3 regions of the Vibrio sp. Vf1514 genome follow, and region 1 is predicted to be linked to each of the others. Evidence: predicted binding sites of a transcription regulator. Region 1 holds the regulator's gene; each other region holds the start of a gene.

Region 1 (4,982 bases):
AGTTTGATTTCGGCCTCAATGGCCAAATCGTGTAGCAAGCTCAGTGCGCCGGAGGCGATTTCAGCGGTGTAGGCCAAGCGCATGTGGTGTTGGTCGGCTTGTACTTCAAATGCCAACGGTTCAAGCTGCGCACGTTTGAGTTTTTCCAGCACTTCGTGTTGCGCGCGCTGAACGGTGTGGCCGTGTGCAAATGCCAATTCGATCAGCTGCACGTCGTCAAGCGAGGTGATGATTTTGGCGCCGCGGCCAGAGGCCAGCACGCGTTCAATGCGCGTAGAACCGGATTCCGGCTGGTAGCTGCAACGTAAGCTGAGATCCATCGCACTTTGGGCGACGGGTTGCAACGTGCGGCTGTGTAATACAGGGGCTGCCAAGCGTGCCAGTTCGTTGGCTTCATCCAAACGCAGCAGTGGCAGCAGGCAGGCATCGCTGACCAAACGCGGGTCGGCGCTGTAGACGCCCGCCACATCGCTCCAAATCGTCACGCGGTCGACTTCCGCCAGTGCGCCAATCACCGTTGCCGAGTAATCGGAGCCATTGCGCCCGAGCAGTACGGTTTCCCCTGCGTCGTTTTGCGCCATAAAGCCGGTGATCACCACGCGATGATGTGCGTGTTGTGCCAACACTTCTTTGAGCAGTGGGTAAGAGCGGGCGCGATCCACTTCGGGTTGCGTGCCACTTTCAGCGCGCAGAAACACGCGCGCATCTTGCGCGGCAGCGGGGAGTTGCAGTTGGTTCAGCAGTGCCGCCAGCAGGCGAGAAGACCACACTTCACCATGACCAAGCACGGCCGCTTGTTGCGCGGTGCTCAGCGGCGCCGTGAGTTCGCCCAGTGCGACGAATTCACCATTCAATTGGGTCAGTAACCGATCGGCGGCATCGCTTTCTAACAAGCCTTCAATCAGTTCACTTTGATATACGCGCAGGGATTGCAGGGTTTCATGCGCGATGCGACCGTCTTTATTCAACGCATCGAGAAACGCGATCAGCCGGTTGGTGGTTTTGCCCGCAGCGGACACCACCACCAAATCGTCGGGCTGAGAATATTCCTGCAGAATATGCGCCACGCGTTGATAACATTCTGGGTCTGCGAGACTGCTACCGCCAAATTTATGCAGTTGACGCGACTGAGTCATTAAAAGGCCTCCTTAGCTTTGTTGAATGCCTGATCCAGATCGGCAATCAGGTCAGAGGCATCTTCCAAACCAACCGACAAACGCAGCAGTTGCTGTGATACGCCCGCTTCAGCGAGGGCTTCTTCGCCCATCGCGCGGTGCGTCATCGACGCAGGGTGACACACCAAACTTTCGACGCCGCCGAGTGATTCCGCCAGCGAGAACAGGTCGAGTTTGCCGACAAAATATTTCAGTTGTTCAAACGAGCCCGCAAACTCAAAACTGAGCATGGAACCAAAACCGACCTGCTGCTTTTTCGCAATCTCGTGACCCGGATGCTCTGGCAGGCTCGGGTGGTAAATGACCTTCACCAGCGATTGGCTTTGCAGGTAGTTGAGGATGAGTTGGGAGCTTTCTTCATGCACGCGCATCCGCGCGCCGAGCGTGCGCAAGCCGCGCAGCGTCATGTAGCTATCAAATGGCGTGCCCGTTGCACCAATGCAGTTGCCCCACCATTTCAGCTCTTCGGCATGCTGAGCCGCTTTGCTGATAATCACGCCGCCAATCACGTCTGAGTGACCGTTGAGGTATTTGGTGGTGGAGTGCACCACAAAGTCAGCGCCGAGCGTCAGGGGCTTTTGGTACACCGGTGTCAAAAAGGTATTGTCGACCGCCACCAGCGCGCCGACCGCGTGGGCTTGCTGGCAGATTTTTTCGATGTCGACCACCCGCACCAGCGGGTTAGACGGCGTTTCCAGCAGCACCAGTTTCGGGTGTTGGGCCATCGCCGCGGCCAGCGCCTGTTCGTCAGATTGATCGACAAACAGCACTTTGAAGTCACCTTTTTTAGCGCGCGTGTTGAATAAACGGTATGTGCCGCCATAACAATCGTGTGGCGCAATGATTAAATCTTGCGGAGTCAGGAAGGCAGAAACCCATAGGTTGAGCGCTGAAGTACCGCAGTTGGTGACGACTGCATCCGCGCCGCATTCGAGTTCAGACAGCGCTTGTTCGAGCAAACCACGATTGGGGTTCCCCGAGCGGGTGTAATCGTATTTTGGCACTTCACCAAACGCAGGAAAGCCATAGTTAGTCGAGAGATAAATGGGGGGAACCACAGCGTGATACTGCGTGTCCGATTCAATACCCGTGCGGACCGCAACGGTCGCTGGCTTGCGATTGGTCATGAGCGTTTCCTTTCCTGATTGACGATGTTTTGGCTTCCAAGTCGGCGGTGACGCATGCTGACGCTGATCACCCCGCTGAATAACATCACACTTTACTGGGCAAAAAAGAAGACGTCAACACTTCTAGACGTCTATATGTCTTTGCTTATGGCAGTAAATCCCGCTAAAATTGGGGACTTTGAAAAACTAACTCGAATCCAAACAACGAAGGTGCGCAATGGCAGACTGGAATGGCGACTATATTAGTCCATACGCGGAGCATGGGAAAAAGAGCGAGCAGGTGAAAAAAATCACTGTGTCGATCCCGCTTAAGGTGCTGAAAGTGCTGACGGATGAACGAACTCGCCGCCAAATCAATAACCTGCGTCATGCAACAAACAGTGAGCTGCTGTGTGAAGCGTTTTTGCATGCATACACCGGTCAGCCGCTACCCACGGATGAAGATCTGCGTAAAGACCGTCCGGATGATATTCCTGCCGAAGTGAAAGAGCTGATGACCGCGATGGGCATCGAGTTCGAAGCTTACGACGACTAAGCGCACACGTACGTCACGCATAAAAAAACCTGGCCATGAGCCAGGTTTTTTTGTCTTCACTTGAAGCAAGGAGCGTTTACGCTTCCATGTAGCCTTGTGGCATGTCGATGCGTGCAACGCCCGAATCCACGGCAGCTTGAGCCACGGCTTTGGCGACGCGAGGCAGCAGACGCGGGTCCATTGGTTTTGGAATGATGTAGTCGTTGCCGTATGCCAGGTGATCAACGCCGGCCGCTTTCAGGACTTCTGCAGGCACGTCTTCTTTGGCCAGTTGACGAATTGCGTCGACCGCGGCCAGTTTCATCTCATCGTTGATCTCGCTCGCGCGTACGTCCAGCGCGCCACGGAAGATGAATGGGAAACACAACACGTTGTTGACTTGGTTCGGGTAGTCACTGCGGCCGGTGCCCATGATCAAATCGCTGCGCACTTCGTACGCCAGTTCCGGTTTGATTTCTGGATCCGGGTTTGAACATGCAAACACTACGGGTTTGTCGGCCATCAGCTTCAGTGCGTCGGCTGGCAGCAGGTTCGGGCCTGATACACCAAGGAACAGGTCAGCCCCGGCAATCACATCTTCCAATGTGCGTTTGTCGGTATTGTTGGCGAACAGCTGTTTGTACTCGTTCAAATCGTCACGGCGCGTGTGAATTACGCCTTTGCGGTCCAACATGTAGATTTTTTCACGCATCGCGCCGCACTTGATCAGCAGCTCCATACACGCCACGGCCGCAGCGCCTGCGCCAAGGCAGACGATGATGCACTCTTCCAGCTTTTTGCCTTGCAGTTCAATCGCGTTCAGCATGCCAGCGGCGGTCACGATCGCAGTGCCGTGCTGGTCATCGTGGAAGACGGGCACGTCACAACGCTCAATCAGGCGACGCTCGATTTCAAAACAGTCTGGGGCTTTGATGTCTTCGAGGTTGATCCCGCCAAAGGTGTCGGCAATGTTGGCGACGGTATCGACGAATTCATCAATGGTGCGGTGTTTGACTTCGATGTCGATGGAATCGAGACCTGCAAAGCGTTTGAATAGCAGGGCTTTTCCTTCCATCACAGGTTTGGATGCCATTGGGCCCAAGTTACCCAAGCCAAGAATGGCGGTGCCGTTTGAGATCACTGCCACGGTATTGCCTTTGGCCGTGTATTTGTAAACGTTGTCGACATTTTGCGCGATTTCACGCACGGGCTCTGCCACGCCTGGGCTGTAGGCGAGGGCTAAGTCTGCAGCAGAATCTGCTGGTTTCGTTAGAGAAACAGCAATTTTTCCTGGGATCGGCAACGCATGGTAATCCAGCGCACGCTGGCGGAATGCTTCTTCCGGCGTCAGTTCTTGGTTGTCATCGGACATAGGGGAGGTCTCTTTATTGTTTTTGGAAAAGGGGAATTATTCTAATAGATGTCTGTCAAGCTGCCTAGGCAGGATTGCGGGTCAATCGTACAAAACTTGACTAATTTAATCTGATAAGACCAGCTATTTTGTGATCGCGGTAAGGAGAAATTGCAGGCATGAAAAAAGGACGCCGGAGCGTCCTTTTTGAATCTTCGCGTGAAGTCGAAATTACTTCTTGCTTGATAGCGCGCCGAAACGCTTGTTGAAGCGATCAACACGGCCGCCAGTGTCAACAACACGTTGTTTACCAGTGTAGAATGGGTGGCACTGGTCACATACGTCCAGGTGCAGAGCGTCTTTACCTAGAGTTGATTTGAAAACGAAAGTGTTGCCGCAAGAGCAAGACGCTGTTACTTCTTTGTATTCTGGGTGGATACCAGCTTTCATGGGATAACCTCAATTTAGGCCGTGTCGCTATCCGAATCAATGTCGGACACCACACGTAATGTTAATGATACTGTTCGATACTCAGCCTTGGTGACCAAGCATCTTCAAGGCGCGATATATTAATGAATCCCCCGCGCCGGATCAACCGCTTTCGGCGTTATTTTCGCCACTATTTGTGGGTCGAATTTCCCACCCGCATCCAGTAGACTGTGATTTCTCACCATTTTTGACTGCTGACGGACTGTTATGCGCCCAAGTATTGCCCGTGTCGCCCTGCCGGTACCACTGGATAAGCAATTTGATTACCTGATCCCCAACCATTTGTTTCCGATCATCGGCGGCCGTGTGTCGGTGCCGTTTGGCCG
Region 2 (4,982 bases), 570 kb from region 1:
CCTTATTTGCCCGAGCTTCCGCAAGTGTCACCGGACGCGTCTTCGGCGTTTTACGCGCATGTTGATCACGTGTGCGTTCGTAGTCCAAATCCAATTTTTCAATAAAGGCTGGACGCAACTCATTCGACAGCAATGAGGTACACACCCCCACCGCGCGTGAGGCATTGTTTACATACACCACAGGCTGATGATAGTTTTGCTCAATCTTCACCGCGGTATGCGCTTTCGAGGTCGTCGCACCGCCAATCAGCAACGGCAAATCAAACCCTTGACGCTCCATTTCTTTGGCGACGTGTACCATTTCATCCAGCGATGGTGTGATCAGACCAGACAAACCGATGATGTCGACGTTCTGCTCACGCGCCACTTTAAGGATCTGTTCACACGGCACCATCACACCCAAGTCAATGATTTCGTAGTTATTACACTGCAATACCACACCGACAATGTTCTTACCGATGTCATGCACATCGCCTTTCACTGTCGCAAGCAGGATCTTACCGTTGGTTGAGCCCGATTGTTTTTCAGCATTGATATACGGTTCTAAGTGCGCCACCGCCTGCTTCATCACGCGCGCCGACTTCACCACCTGCGGCAGGAACATTTTGCCTTCGCCAAATAGATCGCCCACCACGTTCATGCCGTCCATCAGCGGGCCTTCAATCACTTCCAGCGGCTTGCTCGCATTGACGCGTGCTTCTTCGGTATCTTCAACAATAAATTCGGTAATCCCTTTGACCAACGCATGTTCCAGACGTTTCGCAACTGGCCAAGTCCGCCATTCAAGCGCAGACGCATCGTCCTGTTTGCCCACCGCGTTTTCGCGATACGCATCAGCAATCTCCAGTAGGCGTTCGGTCGCGTCGTTGTGACGGTTGAGGATCACATCTTCGACCGCTTCCCGCAGCGTCTCTGGCACGTTGTCGTAAATTTCCAGCTGGCCGGCATTCACGATGCCCATGTCCATGCCGTTTTTGAAACAGTGATACAGGAACACCGCGTGGATCGCTTCACGCACATAGTTGTTGCCGCGGAAGGAGAACGACACGTTGGAGACACCGCCAGAGATCATGGCATGCGGCAAATCGCGTTTGATGTCCGCAACCGCGTTAATAAAGTCGAGCGCATAGTTATTGTGTTCATCGATACCGGTCGCGACCGCGAAGATGTTCGGGTCAAAAATGATGTCCTCTGGTGGGAAACCCACTTCATCAACCAGAATATGGTAAGCGCGGCGACAGATTTCTAATTTACGTTCACGAGTATCGGCTTGGCCAACTTCATCGAACGCCATCACAATCACCGCGGCGCCGTAGCGACGTACGAGTTTCGCCTGTTGAACGAATTTCTCTTTTCCCTCTTTGAGGGAGATGGAGTTCACGATACCTTTACCCTGAATGCATTTCAGGCCCGCTTCGATGACTTCCCACTTGGATGAGTCGACCATCACCGGAACTTTCGAAATCTCTGGCTCCGACGCACAGAGGTTCAGAAAGCGCACCATACAAGCTTCGGCATCTAACATGCCTTCATCCATGTTGATGTCGATGATCTGCGCGCCATTTTCGACCTGTTCACGCGCGACATCGAGCGCTTCGTCATACAGCTCTTCTTTAATCAGGCGCTTGAAACGTGCCGAACCGGTCACGTTGGTGCGTTCCCCCACGTTCACAAACAGCGTTTCTTTGGCGATGTTCAGCGGCTCAAGGCCCGAGAGACGACATTCCACATTGAGCGTTGGCAACGCGCGAGGCGTCACGCCTTCCACGGCTTTCGCCATTGCAGCAATGTGTTCCGGCGTCGTCCCACAACAGCCGCCCACTAAATTGAGGAAACCCGTTTTGGCCCATTCTTCAATGTGCTCGGCCATCTCCTCTGCGGAAAGGTCGTATTCACCAAAGGCATTGGGTAAGCCGGCGTTGGGGTGAGCAGAGACATGACATTCGGCAATACGTGATAACTCTTCCACGTATTGACGTAGTTCGTCAGGACCCAAAGCACAGTTCAAGCCAAAAGAAATTGGGCGCACGTGACGCAGGGCGTTATAGAAGGCTTCTGTGGTTTGGCCCGACAACGTACGACCAGAGGCATCCGTAATGGTGCCTGAAATCATCACGGGCAATTCAATGCCCAACTCTTCAAATACCGACTCGACCGCAAACGCACACGCTTTGGCGTTCAGTGTATCGAAGATGGTTTCAATCAGGATGAGATCACTGCCGCCCTTAATCAGTGCGCGCGTCGATTCAGAATACGCTTCAACCAACTGATCAAAGGTGACATTTCGATAGCCGGGGTCGTTCACATCCGGTGAAATCGAACACGTACGGTTGGTTGGGCCAAGCACGCCAGCCACATAGCGAGGTTTATGCGGCGTTTTCGCCGTCCATTCGTCTGCCGCTTCACGCGCGAGCTTCGCTGCTGCCAAATTGATCTCAGCACTCAGCGATTGCATGTCGTAATCCGCCATCGCAATGGTGGTGGCATTGAAGGTGTTGGTTTCGAGTATGTCGGCGCCCGCTTCGAGGTAAGCGGTATGAATCTCTTTGATCAACTGAGGCTGAGTAAGTACCAACAGGTCATTATTTCCCTTCAGATCACTGTGCCAGTCGGCAAAACGTTCACCGCGATAATCCTGCTCTTCCAGCTTATATCCTTGGATCATGGTGCCCATACCACCGTCGATCAACAAGATTCGCTGTTGCAGTTGCGATTCAATTTGGTGTCTTACATTAGTTCCCACAATACAGCCTCATTCCTTTTGCTTTTTTCCCATCCTATCACACATTGAATAGAAATCTAGACGTCTAAAACAGCAAATTTACTCGATTCATTGACCCGCGAATTGATAAAAGGGTATATAAAAAAGTGTTTGCTATTTACCCAGCATCGAAGGACAATTTCGTTCATATTTTGTTACACAACGAGAAGAAAATGTCGGTCTACTATACTCTGTGCTTTCTATCTGCTGCGGCAATGATGATCGCCTTTTTAAACAGTAAGATAGGTAAGATGCAAACCACGATTGCAATCACTGCCGGGTCCATGTTGCTTTCCTTACTTATCCTCATCGCCGGTCAGAATAACTGGTTTCATCTGACTCAAATTGCTACTGAAACAGTCACCAGCATCAACTTCGAAAACTTCCTCCTCAAAGGCATTTTAGGATTCCTTCTATTTGCCGGTGGTCTGGGCATTAAACTGCCGAACCTGAAAGATCAAAAGTGGGAAATTACGGTTTTAGCACTGGGTGCGACGCTCTTCTCAACCTTCTTCATTGGTTTCGGTCTCTACGGCCTCTGTCAGCTTATCGGTATCCAATTTGATTTAGTCTACTGCCTGCTGTTTGGCGCACTGATTTCACCAACCGACCCCATCGCTGTTCTGGCCATCGTCAAAAAACTCAACGCCCCAAAACGTATTTCCACGCAAATCGAAGGCGAATCGCTGTTTAACGACGGCTTTGGTCTGGTGATCTTCGTGACCATCTTTACCATCGCATTCGGCCATGAAACACCAACCGTCGGCAGTGTGTTTGGTTTGTTTGCACAAGAAGCCATGGGCGGCATTCTGTATGGTTTCGTATTGGGTCTAATTTTCCACTACTTGATCAGTGCCACTGACGACCACTCCATGGAGCTGTTACTGACCATTGGTATTCCAACCGCAGGTTATGTGTTTGCTGATGTGATTCACGTCTCTGGCCCGCTAGCAATGGTAGTGTCGGGCATCATGATTGGTAACTGGACCCGCTTTATCGGTTTCTCGAAAGAGAGTGAAGAACATTTGGATCACTTCTGGGAATTGGTCGACGAGTTCCTCAACGGCGTACTGTTCCTGCTGATCGGTATGTCGATGCTGCTATTTGAATTCCACGAGGAAGACTGGATCATGATGGCCATCTCGATTCCACTGGTTCTGTGCGCGCGTTACCTGAGTGTGTTCGTGTCTTACATCGGTTTTAAGCGTTACCGGAAATACAACCCTTGGTCGATTAAGATCCTGACATGGGGTGGCTTGCGCGGTGGTTTGGCGCTCGCAATGGCACTATCAATTCCATCTGGCATGATGGTGATTCCAGACAAGCTCATTGACGTGAAAGAGCTGATTCTGGTGATGACTTATTCCGTGGTGGTATTCTCTATCTTGATTCAAGGGTCAACCATTACCCCAATGATTGAGAAAGCGAAGCAAGCTGAAAAAGAAATGGAACACGAACTGCAGGTTGCGAAAAGCGAGGCAGAACAAGCCAAAGAACAGCAAGAACAAAACGTTTAAAGGCACCATCGTCATCCATGGTGAAAGCAGCAACTTAGTTGCTGCTTTTTTATTGCCGCCACATCCTTCCTCTTCCTTATCCAGTTATCGTAGGCATGTCGGTTGTTACGAACATAGGTAATCAGGGATGATCAACGTTGAGAACGCCTCGATAACCATTCAGCATCAGCATTTGATTCGTAAAATCACCCGCGTCAAAGCCGACCGAGTGCTGAAACAAATCCTCTGAGCGACTCCCTCCTCTTTGAGCCGATGCCTGTGCATCGGCTTTTTTGTCTCGACTCCCCCGCTCTTCTATCTCAACGTCTCAATACATCATCGAGCACTTCCTCAAATCACATGCTGTCTCATCGGTTTGTCATGCTGCTCAGACGATACCGCCCTTGAGAGACTCCCTATAGACCTCAGAATCGCACCATCAGCAATGGGGTCAACCAGTAATGGGGTCATTGGTGTGGAATCTAATCATGATGTGCAATTCATAAAAGGATAGGAGCGGAGGTGGCACGATGCTGTGTAGGTAACCTCATCAAGCCAGATAAACATAACGTGAGAAGGGGAAGGGGAGCTGAATGAGCAATCGCGCTGAGATAAAGGATAGAGATTCGGTGCGTTTTCTAAACGCCAGATAGCAAAAAACCCAGTCAAAGACTGGGTTTTCAAAATAAGTGGCGGAGCGGACGGGACTCGAACCCGCGACCCCC
Region 3 (4,982 bases), 1.5 Mb from region 1:
TGGACGACTTGCGACAAATCGCCTTGATGGCATTTATTTTGGAGCTGAGAAAGTTTGATCACGTCATCAACGATGACTTCTTAAAATCAGTTACGGTGCGGTTGAAGGGCGCCATTATTGATGAACTTCGCGCGCGTGATTATTTAAGCCGTGAGCAACGCAGCCTCTCGAATAAAATTAAAGACACAGAACGAAAATTCATGGCGAAATATGGTCGTTCACCAACACAAGCCGATATTTGTTCACAGTTAAATATCTCTTCTGAAGAGTATATGAATGCGATCATCGATCTCACCATGTCGGATGATGTGGAATTATTTGAGTTGGTGAATCACGCAGAGGATTCTCAGAAGGAATTTATTTCCCTTATGCTCGAAAAAGAGCTGAAACAATTAGCACCAAGTATACAAAAAGTCCTCTATTTTATTTATGTGATGGGTCTGAGCACGCAAGAAACAGCGCAGGTTCTCGAGATCAGCGAAATGAAAGTTCACAGAATAAAACACAAAGGAATTGAAATAATACGTTCACGTTTAGGTGGTCATTAATATGAAACAGATTGTTTCGTTTGTCGTCATACTGATTATTATTGCCGTGTCATTTGTTTTGCATGGCGGCCGATTGGGCGCGCTGATCAGCGTGGCTGAAATTGCGATCATTTTTGGGTGTGCCATTTGCGGCATGATCATCGCTAGCAAGACCGCCACGCTCAAGTTGATGTTACAACAGGTGAAGATCAGCCTGAGTAAGAGCACATACGATCGTCAGTATTATCAGGACTTGTTGTCTTTGATGTTTGAGCTGATCAATGTGGCGAAAATGCAAAACCTCAAGGCGCTTGATGCGCACGTTGAGAATCCGGAAAGCAGTAATATCTTTGCAAAGTATCCAGCCATCACGCGCGATGAAAACACGCTGAAGTTTATTGTCGACTCGTTCCGTCAAATCATCAGCTCCAAAATGTCGGCGCATGATGTCGAAGCCGCGCTGGAAGAAGAGATCGAGAAGCTGCTGGAAGAGTACAAAAAACCGTCTGAAAAAATGCACGCCATGGCAGAAGCGATGCCGGGCATCGGTATCTTGGCTGCGGTGATGGGCATCATTTTGACCATGCAATATCTCGATGCGGAAGTGAGCGTGATTGGTCAAAGTATCGCTGGCGCGCTGGTGGGGACGTTTACCGGTATTTTTGGCTGCTACTGTCTATTTGGCCCGTTGTCGCAAGCGATTCAGGAAGTCGCTGAAGAACAAATTGCGCCACTGCAATGCGTGCGCTGCATCATTTCCGCTTACTGCCAGAACCTTTCACCTCACATGTGCGTGAATGCGGGACGACGTCAAATCGAGCTGCATCACAAGCCAACCTTCACTGAGCTTGAGCAAGTGATCGACAGTTTGCGGAGCTAATCATGAGTCAGGATGGCGTTACCATTATCAAAAAGAAAAAGCGTGGCGGACACGGTGGTGGGCATGGTGGCGGCTGGAAAGTTGCCATGGCCGACCTGATGATTTCGATGTTCGCGCTGTTTTTGATCCTGTGGCTATTGACGATGATGGACGATGAAGAAGGGAGCCAACTGATTCAATATTTCCAAACGGGGGAAGTGCAGGCGCACACGTTATCAGTGGATGCGCTGGGCAACAGTATCAGCCCGATTAAATTGCCTCAAATCGCCACTGCTCACATCGATGCGGAATTTGATCGCATGCGTGATGCGTCGTTGATTGAGGGCGAAGTGGATACACACCAAGAGTTGGAACTGTTCAGTCGCCTGATTGAAGATCAGGTGAATGAATTGGACGGCGCGGGCAGTGTCAATGTACAGATCACACCGCAAGGCCTGAAAATCATCATCAGTGATTCCGATAAAGGACCGATGTTTAATCGCGGCGGTTCGTCGATGACGCCGTATTATCAAGACCTGCTGTTGAATCTGGCGCCCGTGTTTAGCCGGGTGGAAAATGCGATCATTGTGACCGGCCACACCGATGCGTCGCGCTTTCGTGGTACGAGTATGACCAACTGGGAGCTGTCGTCCAACCGAGCCAACTCGGCTCGATATTTCCTCAATAGTGGCGGCGTGCCGAGAGCACAGATTTTCCAAGTGTCGGGCATGGCAGAGTCGGCGCCTTTGTTGCCAGAGAACCCGAAAAGCGGTCAGAACCGTCGCATTGAGATTTTTCTGTTGACCTCCGACGCACAGCGTCAACTGAGCGCCGTGTACCGAGGATTGGCGACACCGAGTGAGATGAGCAACGACCAAGCATCGATGTCTAAAGTGCAAGACAGCAAAGAGCAGGCACGACGTGCGGCCGCGGCGAATCAGCCACCCAACGACGTGTCGCTACGGCGTCGCCATGAAGGGATGAATCCAACGTTATGATTAAACACAAACGCCGCTGGGTGGCTTGGTTAACGCTGATCAACTTCGTGCTGACCTTTGGCTACCTGTTGATGCCAGTCCCGGATGAAATCATCAACTTTATCCTGGGCATGCTGCTGCTCTGCTACAACTACTTTATCGTGCGCGTGGTGGTGAATTTCCCCAAAGGAACGCTCAGCACGCGTCAAGACAGCCATTTGGTTGCGCCCTTATGGGGCAGTATTTTGCTGGCGATGTTCTCGGTTGCCGCGCAATATTAATCGTGATGTTCAAGCCGCCTTCACAGGCGGCTTTTTTATTTCTACTCATCCAACTCGCCACCAGCATGAATATTTTTAATAAACAAGTTGAATATTTGGACGTTGAGTTCAACCCCGTCGAGCGAGATAGTTTAGCCATCCAGACATCTTGATAAATCACAAGACACGGATGTCTGCCCTAATCCATGATCAGAAGGACTTCAGCGATGGCGACTACCACACACATCCTCGGCTACCCACGTATCGGCGAAAAACGCGAACTGAAATTTGCGTTGGAAAAATACTGGCGCGGCGAAATCAATCAGGCAGAACTTCAGACCGTTGGTCGTGACATTCGTCAGCGCAACTGGACGTTGCAAAAAGAGGCGGGGCTGAGCTTTGCCACCGCTGGCGACTTTGCATGGTACGACCATGTGTTGACCACAACGCTGTTGTTGGGACATGTGCCCAAGCGCCATCGTCACGGGTTTCCTGATCTGGACACGCTGTTTCGTGTGGGGCGCGGTCAGTCGCAAACCCATTGTGGTTGTAGCGGCAGCGCTGCATCGGACATGACCAAGTGGTTCAATACCAACTATCACTACATCGTGCCGGAATTTAGCCGTGACGACAGCTTTGACGTCAGTTGGCCGCAACTGTTTGAAGAGATCAATGAAGCGACCAAGGCAGGTTTTGATGTCAAACCTGTGCTGCTTGGCCCCGTGAGCTACCTGTATTTAGGCAAAGAAGTTGAAGCGGGGTTTGATCGCCTCACATTGCTGCCTCGCGTTCTCACGGCGTATCAGGCGATTCTGGCGAAACTCGCCAAGCAGGGCGTGACTTGGGTGCAAATCGACGAGCCGATTCTGTCGCTCGAACTGGAACAGCCGTGGCAGGATGCGTTCAAGCTGGCGTACCAAGTGATTCAGGGCGATGTCAAACTGCTGCTGACCACCTATTTTGATTCAGTGCACGACACGCTAAACAAGATCATCGACTTGCCAGTGAATGGTTTGCATATTGATTTGTCGGCGGCGCCAGCGCAACTAGATGAAGTGCTTGCCAAACTGCCAAGCAACTGGGTGTTATCGGCGGGGGTGGTTAACGGCCGAAACGTTTGGCGTGCGGACTTAAGTACGCTGCTGCACACATTGGAACCGGTCAAAGCGGCGCTGGGTGAGCGTTTGTGGGTGGCAAGTTCGTGTTCGTTGCTACACAGTCCGGTTGATCTCGAATTGGAGCAAAACCTGTCGGAAGAGGTGCGTAGCTGGTTTGCATTTGCTAAACAAAAAGTGACAGAAGTGGCACTGCTTGGCCGCGCGTTGGATGGCGATCCGGCGGCGATTCTGGCGTGTGATACTTACAGCCAGCCGATTGCAGCGCGTAAAACCGCGACGCACGTGAATAAGCCACAAGTACAAACGAGGCTCAATCAGGTCACGGCGGCGTGGGCACAGCGCAGCGCGCCATACGCTGAGCGTGCGCACCATCAAGCGGAAGTGCTGGGTTTGCCTTTCTTACCGACCACGACCATCGGCTCTTTTCCGCAAACGGGTGAAATTCGCACCCAGCGCAGCGCTTATCGTCAGGGACATTTGTCGCAAGCGGAATACACCGCCGCGCTGAAAGGTCATATTGCCGATGCGGTGAAACGTCAGGAAGCGTTGGATCTGGATGTGCTGGTGCACGGAGAAGCAGAACGCAACGACATGGTGGAGTACTTTGCGGAGCATCTGGCAGGGTTTCAAACCACGCAGTTTGGTTGGGTGCAGAGTTACGGTTCACGCTGCGTGAAGCCTGCGATTGTGGTGGCCGATATTGAACGCGAGCAGCCCATCACGGTGGCGTGGTCAACTTATGCGCAGTCGCTGACGTCAAAACAGATGAAAGGCATGCTGACGGGGCCGGTGACGATTCTGTGCTGGACCTTCCCACGCGAAGATATCTCCCGCAAACAGATCGCGCAGCAATTGGCGTTGGCGCTGCGGGATGAAGTGGCGGATCTGCAAGATGCGGGCATCAACATCATTCAGATCGATGAACCGGCGATTCGTGAAGGGTTGCCACTGAAAAAACGCGACCACCAAACTTATCTCAATTGGGCTGTGGAAGCGTTTAAGATTTCGGCTGCCAGTGCGCGCCCGGAAACGCAAATTCACACCCACATGTGTTACAGCGAGTTCAACGAAATCATTGATTCAGTCGCTGCGTTGGATGCGGATGTGATTACCATTGAAACGTCGCGCTCAAACATGGAATTGTTGAAAGCCTTCGAAGCGTTTAATTACCCGAACGCGATTGGCCCGGGCGTGTATGACATTCACTCGCCCAACATTCCGGCGCAAGCATGGATTGAGGA

What was found. Region 1 encodes MetJ, which represses methionine synthesis genes. Its sites were predicted from a motif close to TTAGACNTNTANANGTCTAA; they were not measured.
Region 2: a site for MetJ is predicted at 2,792-2,811, ahead of metH (methionine synthase). Genes of this name have one in related genera too.
Region 3: a site for MetJ is predicted at 2,776-2,795, ahead of metE (5-methyltetrahydropteroyltriglutamate--homocysteine S-methyltransferase). Genes of this name have one in related genera too.

What each region holds. Positions count from the first base shown of each region.
Region 1 covers NZ_CP197267.1:2,929,591-2,934,572, reverse strand. The annotation lists gene ACS18Q_RS13645 (bifunctional aspartate kinase/homoserine dehydrogenase II) at 1-1,136, opposite strand, end outside; gene ACS18Q_RS13640 (O-succinylhomoserine (thiol)-lyase) at 1,136-2,302, opposite strand; gene metJ (met regulon transcriptional regulator MetJ) at 2,520-2,837, shown strand; gene ACS18Q_RS13630 (malic enzyme-like NAD(P)-binding protein) at 2,914-4,188, opposite strand; gene rpmE (50S ribosomal protein L31) at 4,399-4,617, opposite strand; gene priA (primosomal protein N') at 4,864-4,982, shown strand, end outside.
Region 2 covers NZ_CP197267.1:309,763-314,744, reverse strand. The annotation lists gene metH (methionine synthase) at 1-2,743, opposite strand, end outside; gene ACS18Q_RS01490 (cation:proton antiporter) at 2,935-4,278, shown strand; tRNA gene ACS18Q_RS01485 (tRNA-Asp) at 4,948-4,982, opposite strand, start outside.
Region 3 covers NZ_CP197267.1:1,206,993-1,211,974, forward strand. The annotation lists gene ACS18Q_RS05610 (sigma-70 family RNA polymerase sigma factor) at 1-548, shown strand, start outside; gene motA (flagellar motor stator protein MotA) at 550-1,407, shown strand; gene ACS18Q_RS05620 (flagellar motor protein MotB) at 1,410-2,384, shown strand; gene ACS18Q_RS05625 (hypothetical protein) at 2,381-2,644, shown strand; gene metE (5-methyltetrahydropteroyltriglutamate--homocysteine S-methyltransferase) at 2,851-4,982, shown strand, end outside.